One region of the Comamonas aquatica genome, then DNA from elsewhere that is predicted to be linked to it. Evidence: predicted binding sites of a transcription regulator. Region 1 holds the regulator's gene; each other region holds the start of a gene.
What was found. Region 1 encodes LexA, which represses DNA repair genes until DNA is damaged. Its sites were predicted from a motif close to ACTGTATNNNNATACAGT; they were not measured.
Positions count from the first base shown of each region.

Region 2: a site for LexA is predicted at 1,945-1,962, ahead of recA (recombinase RecA). Genes of this name have one in related genera too.
Region 3: a site for LexA is predicted at 2,131-2,148, ahead of KAQ61_RS02860 (DNA topoisomerase IV subunit B). Genes of this name have one in related genera too.

Region 1 covers NZ_CP072916.1:1,410,862-1,414,132, forward strand. Annotated here, with positions in the region: gene KAQ61_RS06600 (hypothetical protein) at 261-440, opposite strand; gene KAQ61_RS06605 (hypothetical protein) at 596-859, opposite strand; gene lexA (transcriptional repressor LexA) at 965-1,636, opposite strand; gene KAQ61_RS06615 (asparaginase) at 1,709-2,665, shown strand; gene adk (adenylate kinase) at 2,819-3,271, opposite strand, start outside.
Region 2 covers NZ_CP072916.1:3,409,930-3,413,200, forward strand. Annotated here, with positions in the region: gene KAQ61_RS16040 (sensor histidine kinase N-terminal domain-containing protein) at 1-444, opposite strand, end outside; gene KAQ61_RS16045 (response regulator) at 514-1,188, opposite strand; gene KAQ61_RS16050 (MarR family winged helix-turn-helix transcriptional regulator) at 1,381-1,884, opposite strand; gene recA (recombinase RecA) at 2,025-3,137, shown strand; gene recX (recombination regulator RecX) at 3,214-3,271, shown strand, end outside.
Region 3 covers NZ_CP072916.1:606,438-609,708, forward strand. Annotated here, with positions in the region: gene KAQ61_RS02845 (SDR family oxidoreductase) at 1-566, opposite strand, end outside; gene KAQ61_RS02850 (hypothetical protein) at 609-770, opposite strand; gene KAQ61_RS02855 (MFS transporter) at 781-1,974, opposite strand; gene KAQ61_RS02860 (DNA topoisomerase IV subunit B) at 2,182-3,271, shown strand, end outside.

The DNA.
Region 1 (3,271 bases):
AGTGCGGCGGTGGTGTTTGGCGGAGGAGGGGATGGCGCGCATCGCCCGTAGGCAAGATGAGCGCGGAAGGCATTCAGAAGTTGCACGCGGCGAGCAGGCCTTCGGCGAGGCCGTTGTGGCACGGCAGTGCATGTGTGGCAGACCAGCAGTGTTGCAAGACTGTGCAGTACCTGCATCAGGTTTGCAGTGCATCCAGCTTTGGCGATTCCAAGTTCTGTGGCCAAACAGGCCTAACCCCCAAAGCTGGCAAGCGACAGATGCTATGGAGTGGAGAGCTTGGCAACCTGTGCACTGAGCAATGGCAGATTGGCCTTGGCGCGCGCCCAGGTCAGGCGCACGTCGGTTTTCTCCGCGGTGCGGTAAATGAAGCTGCGTCCCATCAGGCCACCGCTGCTGGGCAGCGTGGGTTGGCGTGGTGTGGAAGAAGGTGTGTGGCTCATAAGTCCTCCTGTCCGGGCAAGTCATGCAGCAGTTTCATCAGCTTGCGCAGGCATGACACATGTTCGTGTGGGCGTGGGGGCTTGTGTTGGCCGGTCTGGCGATGTTTCTTGTCAGGCGTTTTCCATCGTGCATTGCCAGCCAAGGGCGATGACCATCAGTTGGCTGCGCAGCGCAAGCGGTGGCGGGCCTCCTGGGCTGCCAGTGCTTCCAGGGCCGCACAGACGTCGGCCAGCTTGCCGGACAGGGCAAAGCGTGCCCTGTCGGTATCCTTGGGGCGGCGCATCAGGCGGACGTTGCCGTGGCAGGCGCTGCTGGCCGGCAGCGGCATGGTGAGCGCATGAAACTGGTCCTGGTTACTGGCCACCCGGGGGCGGCAGGTGGATCTGGGCAAAGGCAGTTCACAGTGCAGCGTGGTCATGGTCGATTCCTTGGGGTGGTTGCAGTCAATTACAGGCGATGGCTGTCCCTGCCGCTCTCGAAAGGCAGCATAGACATCCGAAGAAGCACTGGGCGGTGGGTGGTTTTAGAGCAGGAGGCTGTTGCGGATCAGTCCGACCGCCAACCCTTCAATGGCGAAGTTGTCTTCTTCGCCAACCTGGATGACGGGGTAGTCCGGGTTTTCGGGCAGCAGCTCAATGCCGTGTGCCGATTTGCGCAGGCGCTTGACGGTCACTTCGTCACCCAGGCGCGCCACCACGATCTGGCCGTTGCGTGCATCGCGTGTGGATTGCACGGCCAGCAAGTCGCCGTCCAGTATGCCTGCGTCGCGCATGGACATGCCGCGCACCCGCAACAGGTAGTCCGGCTTGGTGGGGAACATGCTGCTTTCCACGGCGAAGCTTTGGTCGATGTGCTCTTGCGCCAGAATGGGAGAACCGGCGGCCACACGCCCGACGAGGGGCAGCAGCAGGGGTTGCATGGCGGTCATGGGCAGATCGAAGTGCGTGCCCCGGGCGGCATTGATGTGGCGCACAGCATCGCTGACGAGGCGGATGCCGCGCGAGGTGCCACTGACCAGTTCCAACACGCCCTTGCGCGCCAGGGCCTTGAGGTGTTCCTCGGCCGCGTTGGCGGAGCGAAAGCCCAGGGTGCGCGCAATTTCAGCCCGGGTGGGCGGTGCGCCGGTGCGGGCAATCGCGTCCTGGATAAGATCCAGAATCTGCTGTTGCCGTGGGGTGAGGGGGGTGTGCTCCATGCCAGTCCTTGTATGGATAACTGATGTTTTATCCAGTACCTGTATTTTTAACCAGTTTTGTGAGGGGCGCAAGTGTCTGAAGGCAGAAAAATCGCTATCTTGGGAACGGGGGGCACCATCGCTGGCCTGGGGGATGCACAGGGCGGTGGCGTGGGCTACCAGGCGGGGCAGTTGGGCGTTGCGCAGTTGCTACAGCCGATTGCGGATCAGGCGGTGCCCCAGGGCTGGTCCCTGGAGCTGGAGCAGGTGGCGCAACTGGACAGCAAGGACATGGATGTCACCGTGTGGCTGCAGCTGGCCCAGGCCTGCCAGCGTTGGCTGCTGCAGCCTGAGGTGGCTGGTGTGGTGATCACGCATGGCACGGACACCTTGGAGGAGACGGCCTGGTTTCTGCAGTGCGTCCTGCAACCGGCCAAGCCGGTGGTGTTGACCTGTGCCATGCGCCCGGCCACGGCCTTGTCTGCCGATGGGCCTGCCAATCTGCGCGATGCCCTGGCTTGCATGGTGCAGGGCCGGGCCGGGGTGTGGGCGGTGGCGGCCGGGCAGGTGCACAGTGCGCAGCAGGTGCACAAGGCCCACCCCTACCGTGTGCATGCTTTCACCTCTGGCGAGGCCGGGCCTGCGGGGTGGGTGGAAGAAGGGCGCATGCGCTGGGCGGGTGGCGGCGAGGCCGCCTTGCCGTGCACCGCTGCATGCAAGGCGTGGCCGGCGGCCGAGGGCTGGCCCTGGGTAGAAATTGTGACCAGCACGGCGGGAGCGCGCCCGGCAGCGGTTGATGCCCTGGTGGCGGCTGGGGTGCAGGGGCTGGTGGTGGCCTGTACGGGCAATGGCTCGGTGCACCAGGCGCTGCAGCAGGCCTTGCAGCGTGCGCAGGACCGTGGGGTGCGGGTCTGGCGCAGCACGCGCTGTGAGCAGGGGCGGATCGTGCAGGCGCAGGGCGAGGAGGATCCGCTGGTCAGCCCACTGAGTCCGCTCAAGGCCCGGATCAGCCTGATGCTGGAATTGCTCCAGCAGACGCACCAAGCCTAGGTGTTGGAGGCTTGTGGGGCCATGCGGGTGCGCGTGGACTGCTATCAACCGGGATGATTGGCCGCCAGGACTTTTGGGCGCAAAAAAGGCTGGTGTCGCCACCAACCTTGTATTTTTTGCGCGCGCGGAGCGTGCTCCGCAGCGGTGGCCTGATCAGGAAGACAGAGCTTGCAGTGCGCGGGCGGTGATGTCTTCCACGCTGCCCATGCCGCTGATGGCGCGGTACTTGGGGGCGGCGGCGGCGTCGGCCTTGGCCCAGTTGCTGTAGTAGTCCACCAGGGGGCGGGTCTGGCTGCTGTACACATCCAGGCGCTTCTTGACGGTTTCTTCCTTGTCGTCTTCACGCTGCACCAGGTCTTCACCGGTCACGTCGTCCTTGCCTTCCACCTTGGGCGGGTTGAACTTGACGTGGTAGGTGCGGCCCGAGGCGGGGTGGCTGCGGCGGCCGCTCATGCGCTCGATGATGGCATCGAAGGGCACGTCGATTTCCAGCACGTAGTCCAGCTTCACGCCGGCGGCCTTCATAGCGTCGGCCTGGGGAATGGTGCGGGGGAAACCGTCAAACAGGAAGCCGTTGGCGCAGTCGGGCTGGGCGATGCGTTCCTT
Region 2 (3,271 bases), 2.0 Mb from region 1:
GTCTTCGCCCACCAGGGGGAGGCGCACCCACATGGCGGCCACGCGGATGTCCACGCCGCGCAGCTCGTCGTCGCGCAGCACGACCTCGCCGGCCGGCACCTCGTAGCGCGGGTGCGCGGCGGGGAAGTCGCGGTCGCCCGACAGGTGCTCACCCTTGTTGTTCAGCACCTGGTAGAACACCATGTCCGACTCGTCGGCGCGCAGGATTTCGGTGGCCGGCAGCGGCAGGTTGAACTGGATGCGCCCGTCGTCCTCGACCATGATCAGCTGGGCCAGGGCGTGGACGTTGTACTCGAGCGCGCGGTCAAAGGGCTTGTTGGCCAGCGACTGCGCCACCAGCCAGGTCAGCACCAGGCTCACCGGCCACAGCAGCAGCAAGGGGGTGAGCATCCAGTCCAGGATTTCACCAAACAGGGAGCGCTGCTCGCGCTGGAAGATTTTCACGGGCTGCGACCTGGAATGTGGGTGTTTTCAGCCTCCAGCGCCGATGCAGCAAGCGCCGACAGCTATCAACTATTCGGTGATTTTCTCCAGGCAATAGCCCAGGCCGCGCACCGTGGCGATGCGGATCGGCCCGCGTTCGATCTTCTTGCGCAGGCGGTGGATGTAGACCTCGATGGCATTGTTGCTCACCTCCTCGCCCCACTCGCACAGGCGCTCGACCAGTTGGTCCTTGCTGACCAGGCGCCCGGCGCGCTGCAGCAGCACCTCCAGCAGGCCCAGCTCGCGCGCGCTCAGCTCCACCATCTTGCCGTCGATGGTGGCCACCCGCCCGGACTGGTCGTAGACCAGCGGCCCGTGCTTGATGGTGCTGCTGGCCCCGCCCATGCCACGGCGCGTCAGCGCACGCACGCGCGCCTCCAGCTCGGACAGCGCAAAGGGCTTGGCCATGTAGTCATCGGCCCCGAAGTCCAGGCCCTGCACGCGCTCCTCCACGCTGTCGGCGGCGGTGAGGATCAGCACCGGCAGCGCATCACCGCGCCCGCGCATGCGCTTGAGCACTTCCAGCCCGTGCATGCGCGGCAGGCCCAAGTCCAGGATCAGCAAATCAAAATGGTGGTTGGTGACCAGGGCCGTGTCCGCCTCGGTCCCGCTGGCCACGTGGTCCACCACCGCCCCGGCGCCGCGCAGGCTGCGCAGCAGGCCGTCGGCCAGCACTTGGTCATCTTCTGCTATCAGGATGCGCATCGCTTCGTCTCCTTGCCGCGCCGCGATCTGCTGCCACGGGCTGCGGCGTCGTGCCTGCCTTGTCACCAACGGCACTCCCTGCGCCGTCCATCGGGCCATTCTAGGAGCCGCACTGCAGGCGCCCTACAGGTGTTTACGCGGGTGCTGCAGTGCAGCAGCCCGGCCGTCTTGACCCACGTCAAGCCGCGCACGCTAGGCCAGGTCGCCGGCCTCGCTGCCATAGGCGTCCAGCCCCAGGCGCACCACGGTGGCCACCTCCTGACCGACGGACTCGACGAACTCCGCCTCGGCCTGCTGCACGGCGCGCTGGAAGGCCCAGTGCCACTCGCGCCCGGCCTCGGTGTAGACCACGCGCTTGGCCCGGCGGTCGTGCGGATCGGCCTGGCGCGTGACCAGGCCCCAGGCCTCGCACTGGTCCACCAGGTCCAGCATGGCCTGCTTGCTCATGCCGGCACGCTCGGCCAAGTCGGTGATGCGGTCACCCTGCAGCGACAAGTGCCGCGTGATGTGGATGTGCGCCGCGCCCACCTTGTCGCGCGCCGCCAGGTTGGACAGGGCCAGCGGCGTCTCGTCGTCCTGCGCCATCAGGCTGCGCACGCGCGCATCGAACTTGCGCTGGGCATGGCCCAGCAAGCGCCCCAGGTGCAGGTGGCGCCAGGCTTCATCGGGCAGCGAGGGAGTCACATTCTTCGACATGGTCAGTTTTCATAAACGTCAAACAAACTGACTATATATTTTTCAGAAAGCACCTACACTACTGTTCAAGCATCCAGCCTGTGAACATGCACAGGGGTGCCAACTCCCACCCCTCTCTGTCTTTTTGCAAGGAAACCGCCATGAACGCCATCGCCCGCAACACCGACGCCAACAGCGAAAAAGCCAAGGCCCTGGCCGCCGCCCTGGCCCAGATCGAAAAGCAGTTTGGCAAGGGCACCATCATGAAGCTGGGCGAGGGCGAGGCCGTGGAGGACATCCAGGTTGTGTCCACCGGCTCGCTGGGCCTGGACGTGGCTCTGGGCGTGGGCGGCCTGCCCCGCGGTCGTGTGATCGAGATCTACGGCCCCGAGTCGTCCGGCAAGACCACGCTGACCCTGCAGGTCGTGGCCGAGATGCAGAAGCTGGGCGGCACCTGCGCCTTCATCGACGCCGAGCACGCGCTGGACACCAGCTATGCCCAGAAGCTGGGCGTGAACCTGAACGAGGTGCTGATCAGCCAGCCCGACACCGGCGAGCAGGCCCTGGAAATCGTCGACAGCCTGGTGCGCTCCGGCGCCGTGGACCTGATCGTCGTCGACTCGGTGGCCGCCCTGGTGCCCAAGGCCGAAATCGAAGGCGAAATGGGCGACCAGCTGCCCGGCCTGCAGGCCCGCCTGATGAGCCAGGCGCTGCGCAAGCTGACCGCGACCATCAAGAAGACCAACTGCACGGTCATCTTCATCAACCAGATCCGCATGAAGATCGGCGTGATGTTCGGCTCGCCCGAAACCACCACCGGCGGCAATGCGCTGAAGTTCTACGCCTCGGTGCGCCTGGACATCCGCCGCACCGGCACCATCAAGAAGGGCGACAACGCCATCGGCAACGAGACCAAGGTCAAGGTGGTGAAGAACAAGGTGTCGCCCCCGTTCAAGACGGCCGAGTTCGACATCCTGTTCGGCGAAGGCATCAGCCGCGAGGGCGAGATCCTGGACATGGCCGTGGAAGCCAAGCTGCTGGAAAAGTCCGGCGCCTGGTATGCCTACAACGGCGAGAAGATCGGCCAGGGCCGTGACAACGCCCGCGAGTTCCTGAAGGAAAACCCCGCGCTGGCCGTGGAAATCGAGAACAAGGTGCGCGAGAGCCTGGGCATCAGCCTGATCCCCGTGGCCGAAGGCGAAGCCGCCGCCAAGCCCGCCAAGGGCAAGAAGGCCGACAAGGCCGTGGCCGATGAAGACGGCGTGATCGGCTGATCACATAGGTCAACAAAATGGCTGCCAGCGCTGACCTAGCAAGCGCGGGCAGCTATTTTTTTGAGAATTTCGCACCATGGGATTCGACAAACTCTCGCTCACCGGTCGCGCCCTGAAGCTGCTGGGTCAGCGTG
Region 3 (3,271 bases), 800 kb from region 1:
CGGGTGTCCACCACGCCCGGGTAGGCCAGGGTGACACTGACGCCCTGGGGCTTGAGTTCCGCGCGCAGCGCCTCGAAAAAACCGTTCATCGCAAACTTGCTGGCGCTGTAGGCCGTGCGCCCCGGCACCCCCAGCAGGCCTGCCAGCGATGACACCGCCACAATCCGCCCGCGCCGTGCCTGCAGGTGGGGCAGGGCCGCGTGGGTGCACCACACGCTGCCCCAGAAGTTGGTGCGCATCACGCTCTCGTACCAGTGCAGGTCTTCGCTGCGCACGTCCGAGAACAGGGCATGGGCCGAGACACCGGCGTTGTTGATCAGGGTGTCGATGCCGCCAAACTGCTGCACGGCCTGGTCGATCAGGGCGCGGCATTGCGCGGGGTCGGACACGTCGGTGGGGACCACCAGCACCTGGGCCTCGCGGCAGGCCTGGGCCACGCTGGCCAGGTTGGCCGCCGTGCGGGCGGCCAGCACCAGTTGGACTTGGGATTGGTGGGTGTGGGCCAACTGGCGGGCCAGTTCAGCGCCGATGCCCTCCGAGGCACCGGTGATCACAAAGCAGGGCACAAGGCGACTCCCGGCCCACCCCCTGGGCCGGGGAGCCCAGGCTCAGAAGCAGGCCCAGATATAGCCGGCCAGTGTGACCATGAAGTCCGGCAGCGTGTACAGGGCAAACACCCCCAGCAGCACGGCCAGCACGCAGGCCCAGATCAGTGCGCGCTGCCACCAGGGCAGCGCCAGGGGCAGTGAGGAGGGGGCGGCGCTTGTCATGCCGGCCATCTTACGCGGAGGCCGGCCGGCGCACCAGGCTGGCCTCGCGGATGGGCAGGTTCACCAGCGCCGCAAAAATGCCCAGGGCGATCGACACATACCAGACCATGTCGTAATTGCCGTTCTGGTCGTACAGGTAGCCGCCCAGCCACACGCCCATGAAGCTGCCGATCTGGTGGCTGAAGAACACGAAGCCGCCCAGCATTGACAGGTGCTGCACGCCAAAGATCTGCGCGATGGTGGCATTCGTCAGCGGCACCGTGGACAGCCACAGAAAGCCCATGGCGGCGGTGAAGCAATAGACCGACCACGGCGACAGCGGCGCCAGCAGGAACAGTACCGTCACCACCGAGCGCAGGCCGTAGATGCCCGACAGCACGTAGCGCTTGCGCATGGGGTACTTTTGGCCCAGGTTGCCCGCCAGGTAGGTGCCGAAGATGTTGAACAGCCCCACCAGTGCCAGGCCGATGCTGGCCACGTGTGGGGCCATGCCGAAGTCCTTGAGGTAGCTGGGCATGTGCACGCCGATGAACATCACCTGGAAGCCGCAGACGAAATAGCCCGACAGCAGCAGCACGAAGCTGGGGTTGGTCCAGGCTTCCTTCAGGGCCTGGCCCACCGTCTGCTCGCGGTGCAGCACCGCGCCCTTGCCAAAGCCTGGCTCGCGCAGGCCGAAGGCCAGCACGGCGATGATCAGCGCCATCAGCGCCAGGATCAGCAGCGCATTGCTCCAGCCGAACTGGGCAATCAGCGTGCCTTCCACCGGCACCATGAAGAACTGGCCGAACGAGCCGGCCGCGGCCGTCACACCCATCGCCCAGCTGCGCCGTTCCACCGGAATCTGGCGCCCCAGCACGCCGTAGATCACGGCATAGGTGGTGCCGGCCTGTGCCGCCCCGATCATCAGCCCCGTGGTCAGGGTGAACAGCAGCGTGGTCGGCGACAGCGCCATGCCCACCAGCCCCAGCGCGTACAGGATGGCGCCGCCAATCAGCACCTTGAAGGCGCCGATGCGGTCGGCAATCATGCCCACGAAGATGCCGAACACGCCCCAGGACAGGTTCTGGATGGCAATCGCCAGCGAGAAGCTCTCGCGCGTCCAGCCCATTTCCTGGGTGATGGGCAGCAGCCACAGACCGAAGCCATGCCGAATGCCCATGGCCAGTGTCACGACCATGCCCCCGCACAGCAGCACCTGGAGCATGGGCAGGCGCGGCGTGGATTGTTGTGATTGGTTTTGCATGGAAAGCAATGTAGCGAATTGCTTCTGCACCTGCTGCCACCTGCGGGATAGGCATTGCATATTCCCGCCCTCAAATGGCACGATGCCGGCTTTGCGACTCGGAGTCTGGTCTTGGTTACTGTGAATTTATCCAGCACTGGGCTGTGGCCGGAACTACAATCCGCCCCCATGGCAGCTAAACCCTCTACTTCTGCATCCGCGTATTCCGAAGGCTCGATCCGCGTGCTCAAGGGCCTGGAGCCCGTCAAGCAACGCCCGGGCATGTACACCCGCACCGACAACCCCCTGCACATCCTGCAGGAGGTGATCGACAACGCCGCCGACGAAGCGCTGGCCGGTTTCGGCAAGAAAATCAAGCTCACCCTGCACACCGACGGTTCGGTCAGTGTGGAAGACGATGGCCGCGGCATTCCGTTTGGCCTGCACCCCGAGGAAAAAGCCCCCGTGGTGGAGCTGGTCTTCACCCGCCTGCACGCCGGCGGCAAGTTCGACAAGGGCAACGGCGGGGCCTACAGCTTTTCCGGCGGCCTGCACGGCGTGGGCGTGTCCGTGACCAATGCCCTGGCCACGCGCCTGGAAGTGACCGTGCACCGCGACGGCGAAGTCGCCACGCTGGCGTTTTCCGGTGGCGATGTGGTCGAACCCCTGGCCCGCCGTGCCATGGTGGCCGGCGACCGCAAGCAGGGCACCACGGTGCGTGTCTGGCCCGACGCCAAATACTTCGACAGCCCCCACCTGCCCATGGGCGAGCTGGTGCACCTGCTGCGCTCCAAGGCCGTGCTCATGCCCGGCGTCAGCGTCACGCTGACGAATGAAAAGACCAAGGACGTCCAGCAGTGGCAGTACAAGGGCGGCCTCAAGGACTACCTGGAGCAGACGCTGACCGCCGACGCCGTCATCCCGTTGCTCGAAGGCGAAGGCTATGCCGACAAGCTCAGCGACACCTTCAGCGAAGGCGAAGGCGCCGCCTGGTGCCTGGCCTTCACCGAGCAGGGCGCGCCCATGCGCGAGAGCTACGTCAACCTGATTCCCACCACCGCCGGTGGCACGCACGAAAGCGGCCTGCGCGATGGCCTGTTCCAGGCCGTCAAAAGCTTCATCGAGCTGCATGCCCTGCTGCCCAAGGGCGTCAAGCTGATGCCCGACGACGTGTTCGCGCGCGCCAGTTTCGTGCTATCGGCCAAGGTGCTGGACCCGCAGTTCCAGGGTCAGGTCAAGGAAAAGCTCAACAGCCGCGATGCCGTGCGCCTGGTCTCGG